3 regions of the Psychrobacillus sp. FSL H8-0484 genome follow, and region 3 is predicted to be linked to each of the others. Evidence: riboswitches for the same ligand, from Rfam matches in the RefSeq annotation. Region 3 holds a riboswitch; each other region holds the start of a gene.
What was found. A riboswitch is a leader RNA that binds a small molecule or an ion and turns the genes downstream of it on or off. The one in region 3 is predicted to bind thiamine pyrophosphate.
Positions count from the first base shown of each region.

Region 1: it holds a riboswitch for thiamine pyrophosphate, as region 3 does, so the genes downstream of both, thiT (energy-coupled thiamine transporter ThiT) here and MHH81_RS01245 (YkoF family thiamine/hydroxymethylpyrimidine-binding protein) in region 3, are expected to answer to the same signal.
Region 2: it holds a riboswitch for thiamine pyrophosphate, as region 3 does, so the genes downstream of both, MHH81_RS11545 (ABC transporter substrate-binding protein) here and MHH81_RS01245 (YkoF family thiamine/hydroxymethylpyrimidine-binding protein) in region 3, are expected to answer to the same signal.

Region 1 is NZ_JBBOSZ010000001.1:3,392,804-3,395,072, reverse strand. It holds gene MHH81_RS16710 (M20 family metallopeptidase) at 1-817, opposite strand, end outside; TPP riboswitch at 921-1,012, shown strand; gene thiT (energy-coupled thiamine transporter ThiT) at 1,075-1,656, shown strand; gene map (type I methionyl aminopeptidase) at 1,704-2,269, shown strand, end outside.
Region 2 is NZ_JBBOSZ010000001.1:2,392,035-2,394,303, reverse strand. It holds gene MHH81_RS11545 (ABC transporter substrate-binding protein) at 1-893, opposite strand, end outside; TPP riboswitch at 968-1,077, opposite strand; gene MHH81_RS11540 (GNAT family N-acetyltransferase) at 1,306-1,842, opposite strand; gene MHH81_RS11535 (carboxylesterase/lipase family protein) at 2,221-2,269, shown strand, end outside.
Region 3 is NZ_JBBOSZ010000001.1:238,765-241,033, reverse strand. It holds gene MHH81_RS01250 (2-hydroxyacid dehydrogenase) at 1-769, opposite strand, end outside; TPP riboswitch at 857-964, shown strand; gene MHH81_RS01245 (YkoF family thiamine/hydroxymethylpyrimidine-binding protein) at 1,040-1,624, shown strand; gene MHH81_RS01240 (ECF transporter S component) at 1,629-2,207, shown strand; gene MHH81_RS01235 (ABC transporter ATP-binding protein) at 2,167-2,269, shown strand, end outside.

The DNA of each region.
Region 1 (2,269 bases), 3.2 Mb from region 3:
CAGGAGCAGTAGAATGAATAATCACTTCACTTTCAAAAAAATGATTAGCAGCATTTTGTATCTCATCAATAATAGCATCTTGATTTTGTCCTGGAACATAGCGAATGTCATAGCTTAGTACACATTCATCTGGAACAACATTATAACGGTCTCCTGCATGTATTTTTGCCAAATTTAGTGAGGGATAATCATAAAACATACTACTTGCCGTTAAAAAGGATAGTTTTCGCATTTCTTGATCAAATGCAAATGCTTTTTCAATTGCATTGACCCCTTCCCAAGGACGACTTCCATGACTGGATTTTCCTTTAAGCACGATATCTAATTGTACAATCCCCTTTGCTTGAAGTCCGATATGTAAATGTGTAGGCTCTCCGCAAATAACAAAATTACCGTTATAACCTTTGCTTACTAGATATTGAGAAGTATTTCCGCCTGTTTCTTCATCTGTTACTAGATGAAGTTGAATTTTTTTGGATAACTTCAGAGGATTTTTGGAGAGCTCATAAAATGCATCCATCATAGCAGCTACACCAGCTTTCATATCTGCAGAGCCACGTCCATATAAATAATCTCCCTCTACATATGGTTGAAATTGTGTTGGATTTCCAGGGACTACATCCACGTGACCATTCCAAACGATACATTCGTCACCGCTTCCTATCTCCGCAATAAGCATAAGCTGAGAGTCATGCTCATATATTATTGGAGCGATATCTCTTTCCTCGAGCCATGCTTTACAAAATAATAGTGCTTCGTTTGCTCCTTGTACGTCGTCACTCTTTATGCGAATTAGATTTTTCAATAAGTTAATCATTCCAAACACCCCTTATATTAAATTCATAATAGTATCACAATGATAACATAAGGGGTTGCATTGCTTACTTCATTCAGCTACAATGAACTCGAACTAAATAATTCATAACCACAAGGGGCGTCGCTTAAGCGGCTGAGATAGTACCCTTAGAACCTGTAAGTTCATGCTTGCGTAGGGATGTGGATGGAAACTGACAATCGCGCGATGTCTGGGTCTATCCCGGTGTCGTTTTTTTGTGGTCAAAAAAGGAGATTACAATGAAAAATCAACGTGTATTGTTATTGGTAGAAATAGCTATTTTTGCAGCACTTGGATATGTATTAGATATGTTAGGATTTGGAATGCCACAAGGTGGGACTGTTACCTTTGTACTTGTTCCAGTTATTTTAATAGCTTTTCGTCGTGGAATAGTAGCTGGCCTTATTACTGGTTTTTTAATTGGACTACTACAAGTAGTTACAGGTCGTTTTTATGCTGCACCGTTGTCTTTTGAAATCGTTATTATACAAGTAGCAATTGACTACTTTATTGCATTTATGGTAGCTGGATTTGCTGGATTATTAAGACCTGCATTTATGAAAGCGTTTGAACAAAAGGATAAGATGAAGATGGCTACTGCTGTAATTGCAGGAGCATTCATTGCAGCATTTCTTCGTTACCTTGCACATGTCCTTTCTGGGATACTGTTCTTTGGAGAATTTGCTGGTGATCAAAATGTAATTTTATATTCGCTAATATATAATTCTACTTATATGATTCCAGTATTTTTACTGGCGGCATTTATCTGTGTGATTTTGTTCGTAAAAGCTCCACGCCTGGTACTGCCGAATAAAGCATAAATATGATATGATTATTGTACAGTTAAGTGAAGAAGGGATCTTATAAGATGATTGTACAAACAAATGAAGAGTTAGAGGCGTTAAAAAAAATAGGGCGTATTGTTGCGGAAGTTCGAGAGGTAATGAAAGCTGCAACTAAACCTGGTATCACAACTAAAGAAATCGATGAAATCGGTGGCAAGCTCTTCAAAGAAAATGGCGCGATTTCAGGACCTATGGGAGAATATGATTTCCCAGGATATACTTGTATTAGTGTGAACGAAGAAGTGGCACATGGTATTCCAGGTTCACGTGTTATTAAAGAAGGCGATATGGTTAATATTGATGTATCAGGTTCTTTGGATGGGTATTTTGCGGATACAGGTATTTCTTTTGTCGTTGGAGAAGGTTATCCGGAAAAAGAAAAATTATGTGCAGTAGCAGAGAGTGCATTTAATCGTGCGATGTTAAAAGTAAAAGCAGGTGCCCGTTTAAATCAAATCGGGAAAGCTGTTGCAAGAGAAGCAAAGGATAATGGTTTACATGTAATCATGAATCTAACTGGTCATGGAATAGGGAAATCCCTACATGAAGCACCTCAACATGTATTGAATTACTACGATGCTTGGGATCC
Region 2 (2,269 bases), 2.2 Mb from region 3:
TGCTCGCCCCATCTTGGTGCATCATCTTGATATTTAGAGGCTAGCCATTCTTGACTTTTTTTAACAAGCTTTGGATCCAAGTCAGGCACTTCTTTAATTAAAATGTCGGCAGCATCGGATGGATGTTTAATAGAAAATTCATATCCTTTGGATGCAGCTTTTACAAAAGCTTTTACTGTATCTGGGTTTTCTTTAATCATATTTTCATTAGTTGAGAGAACTGGCGTGTAATAATCAAGTTTATCAGAGTAGTCTGTTAAATATACCATGTTGAGCTTTTCTCCACGCAGCTCTGCCTCTACACCAGTCCAACCATAATAAATCCATGCGAAATCGATGTCTCGTTTCACAGCTGTAAAGAAATCAGTATCTCCCATATTAACAAACGAGACTTTATTTACATCAGCATTCTCTTCTTGCATCAAGGAAGAAATAACAGATTTTTCAACAGGTGATCCCCAGCCCCCATATGTTTTACCTACAAAGTCTTTTGGTGTAACAATGTTCTTCGCAGCTGGTGAGGCAAAACCAGATGTATTATGTTGAATGATGGCTGCAATGGAAACAAGAGGAACATCTTGTATACGTGCCTGTGTGATTGATTCTTGATAGCTTATGCCAAACTCAGATTTGCCTGAAGCCACAAGCTGATCTGCTCCAGCATCACCCGGCATAATGATGTCCACATCTAATCCTTCGTCTTCAAAATAGCCTTTTTCTTTTGCCACATATAAACCGGTATGATTCGTGTTTGGTGTCCAATCAAGTACGACAGATACCTTTTTAAGAGAGTTTGTGTCTTTCTTTTTCGTTTCCGTTTCCGTTGCTGATTTCGGATTACTACAACCTGCAAGTATTAATAAAGAACATAATACAATTAACCACTTTTTCATTTCTAATCCTCCTATTTACATAATAAAAAGCACCCTAGGGGAGAACCTAGGGCGCATATAAGTAAACAAAGTTAATTGTTCAAGATAATGTTCCCTCCGCTGGTATCAACCAGATCAGGTTCTAAGAGTCAACATCTCAAGGATGTAATCTCAACCGGCAACACCGGTCCCCCCACAATTCTAACTATTAAATTATATTCCAAACTCATTATAACAGAATCCTTTATTTTGACTAGTGTAAAATATGGGAATTTGGTGAAGAGGGGTGAAAAGAAGAAATGATTATTTTAGAAGAGATTTTGATAATAGAGTGAGGTCTACTGGCTTGTAAAAAATAATAATCAAAAAAGATAGAGCAAGGCATATAAATGAACCTCACTCTATCTTTCTAAATGATTATCAAAATTTTAGATTACTGCACTTTAGTTGAAAGTAAGGAGTATACGTTCGTATCATACGGAACATTATTTTGATACATATAATTTCTAAGAACCCCTTCTTTTTCAAACCCTAATTTTTCTAACAACACATTGGATGCATTATTTTCAGTAAAAACAACAGCTCCAATTCGAGTTAAATTTAGCTCATTAAATCCGTATGATAGAACTTTTTTAACCGCTTCAGTGGCATACCCATTTCCCCATTGTGCAGGCAAAATTGCATAAGCTATTTCTGCTCTCTTATGCTCAGAAGACCATCCATGAAATCCAATGGTTCCAATAATTCCTTCTGTTCCTTTTATCTCAATTCCCCATTTAATCCCTTGTTTTTCCTTATAGCTATTTGAAAAATTCCTAACAATATTTTTAACTTGTTCTATATTTGTTAATGGATTTTGCCCATAGTAACGTAATACATCTTCATTTGAAAAGCAATTCAAAATCCCTTGTGCATCGTCTTCTATTAGTTCTCTCAAAATTAGCCTTTCTGTTTCTAACACAGGAAACATTCTCCCACTCCTTTTTATACAAACATATTATTGTTTACACATTATTACAACATTATTGTAATAATTATTTTTAGGATCAATACCAAAGTCTGTTCTTGATATTAAAATCTGGTTAAGAACAGCAGCATTGGCAATGTATCGGGAAAGTAACCGGTAAGAATTTAGATATGATTAAGATAGAAGTTCTACTCTATACTGCACTAGCTATACATTTGTCAAAAGCCTTGATTGTGCGGCTATTTAGCTTAATTAGTTGGCATCATTGATTATATTTGTTAAATACTAAACTAACAGTTGTTAGAATTTTCCGATAAATGTATAATGAACAAAAGGATTCCACTTGAATTAACACATATTCAAAGTGAAAGGAGCAAGTGAATGCAGATTAAAGAAGGACCTTTAGTGGAAACAACGGCAGGATGGATTG
Region 3 (2,269 bases):
CTTGTTCGTCAATGACTCCACCACGCGCAACATTAATAATTGCAGCGGTTTCTTTCATCAATTCTAGTTCACGTTCCGCGATTAATCCCTTCGTTTCCGGTGTTAATGGCGTTAACAGAACGATGAAATCTGATTCCTTCAGCAATGTATCTAATTCTGCATACGTAAAACCGTATTTTTCCTCGGATTCCATTTTTCTTGTTCGATTATGGTAAAGAACATTCATATCAAAACCTTTTGCTCGTCTTGCAACGGCTTCTCCGATGCGCCCCATTCCAATGATACCAAGGGTTGCACCAAAAACATCCATCCCTGTATACTGCATTGGTGACCGTGACTTCCACTTACCTGCACGAATATCACGTTCTGCCTCCATTACACGACGAGCAGTAGCTAGAAGTAAAGAAAATGCTAAATCTGCAGTAGTTTCTGTTAAAACCCCTGGAGTATTTGTTACGATAATTCCATGCTCTTTTGCTGCGTCAACATCGATATTATTGTATCCAACCCCTAAATTACTAATCAATTTTAAATTTGGCAAACTTTCAATAAGTGCTCGATCCACTTTATCAGAAAGCATAGTCCAAATTGCATGAGCATCTTTTGCTTCTAACTTTAACTCCTCATAAGTCATCTGCACATCATCACTATGCCACATCTTTACTTCAAATTTTTCCCTTAATGGGTTCACAACTTCATCTGGTAACTTGCGCGTAATTAATATTTTTTTCAAATTTGCAACCTCCAAATATTCTGATAGCTTAAGCATGGACGAAAGTATGAAATTTTGCAACTGCATTTACAATGCTAATTTCGTAGGGTATACTGGGGGCACATTAAAAAAACTACATACCGTTTTCTGCACTAGGGGTGCCCACTTTGGCTGTGATGAGAGCTTTTTAGCTCCGATCCCTTATTACTCGATCAGGATAATACCTGCGTGAGGAAGTGCGGTGACTTTCCGAATTTTTTTATATTGGATAAGTGGCTGCATCTTCACGGATGTGGTCTTTTTTTATGAAAAAATTTAGGAGGTTTTATGATGCAATGTGGTTTAAGCCCAATCGTCGGATTTCGTTTTTCGTTACATCCGATGACCAATGATTTTATTTCAGTAATAAAAGGAGCACTACAAGAAACAGATACTTCAAATGTTTGGATGCACACAGATGATGTATCAACAGTGATTCGTGGGAAGCAAGTGCATGTGTTTAACGTGGCAAAAGCAATCACTTTACACGCTTCTAAAACAGGTGTGCATGTTGCTTTATCTGGTACTTTTTCTGCAGGTTGCCCTGGCGATACTGCTGGAGACGTGTATTTAGATAAGGGTGATGAAATAACGAATAAAGATTTGACGAAGCAATACGTTTCTTCTCAATTTGCACTTTATCCAATGAATAATCCTGATTACATGGATGTTATTTATAAAGAAATTGACCGCGCAAAAGAACGAGGCGTTTACAATGAGTCCATGCATTACGCAAGTGGAATTCATGGAGACATTCATGATGTGTTTGCGTTTTACGAAGAGACATTTACGCACGCCCGCTCAGAAGAACATAAGCATTTAGTGATGACGGTTTCGATGAGTATAAATAGTCCTTCGCACGGAGGTCTTTAATATGTTGAAATCTTGGAAGTTAAAAGAGATTGTACTCATGTCTTTATTTGCAGCCGTGTTTGGAATCGTGTATCTACTATTCTTACATGTAGGGAATATTTGGGCAGGTTTTATTGGGCCAATTGCGTATGAATGGATTTTCGGAATCTGGTTTATCGTATCGATTATTTGTATGTATATTATTCGCAAGCCTGGTGCGGCGGTGATTTCAGAGACGATTGCAGCGGCTATTGAAGTGTTGCTTGGAAATGCAGTTGGTCCGAGGTTAATACTTTCAGGAGTTATCCAAGGTTTAGGTGCCGAGGCCGTATTTGCTGCAACTCGTTATAAACGCTTTGATCTGTGGGTATTGATGCTAGCTGGTGTTGGATCATCTGTATTTAGCTTTGTCTATGGGTACTTGTTAGGTGGATTTACGGTGTATAGTACTGGTTATGTCGCGCTCATGTTAGGTATTCGAATTTTGAGTGGAGCTTTACTTGCAGGTGTTGGCGGAAAAGGGGTTGCCGACGGATTGCTTGCGACTGGGTCGCTAAGAGGCTATGCAATTTCACGCCCTAAAAAAGGTGATGTTCGTGCATGATGTCATTCAGTTTGAACAGGTAAGTTTTCGTTATCCAGATGAGGAGAAATGGATATTGGAGG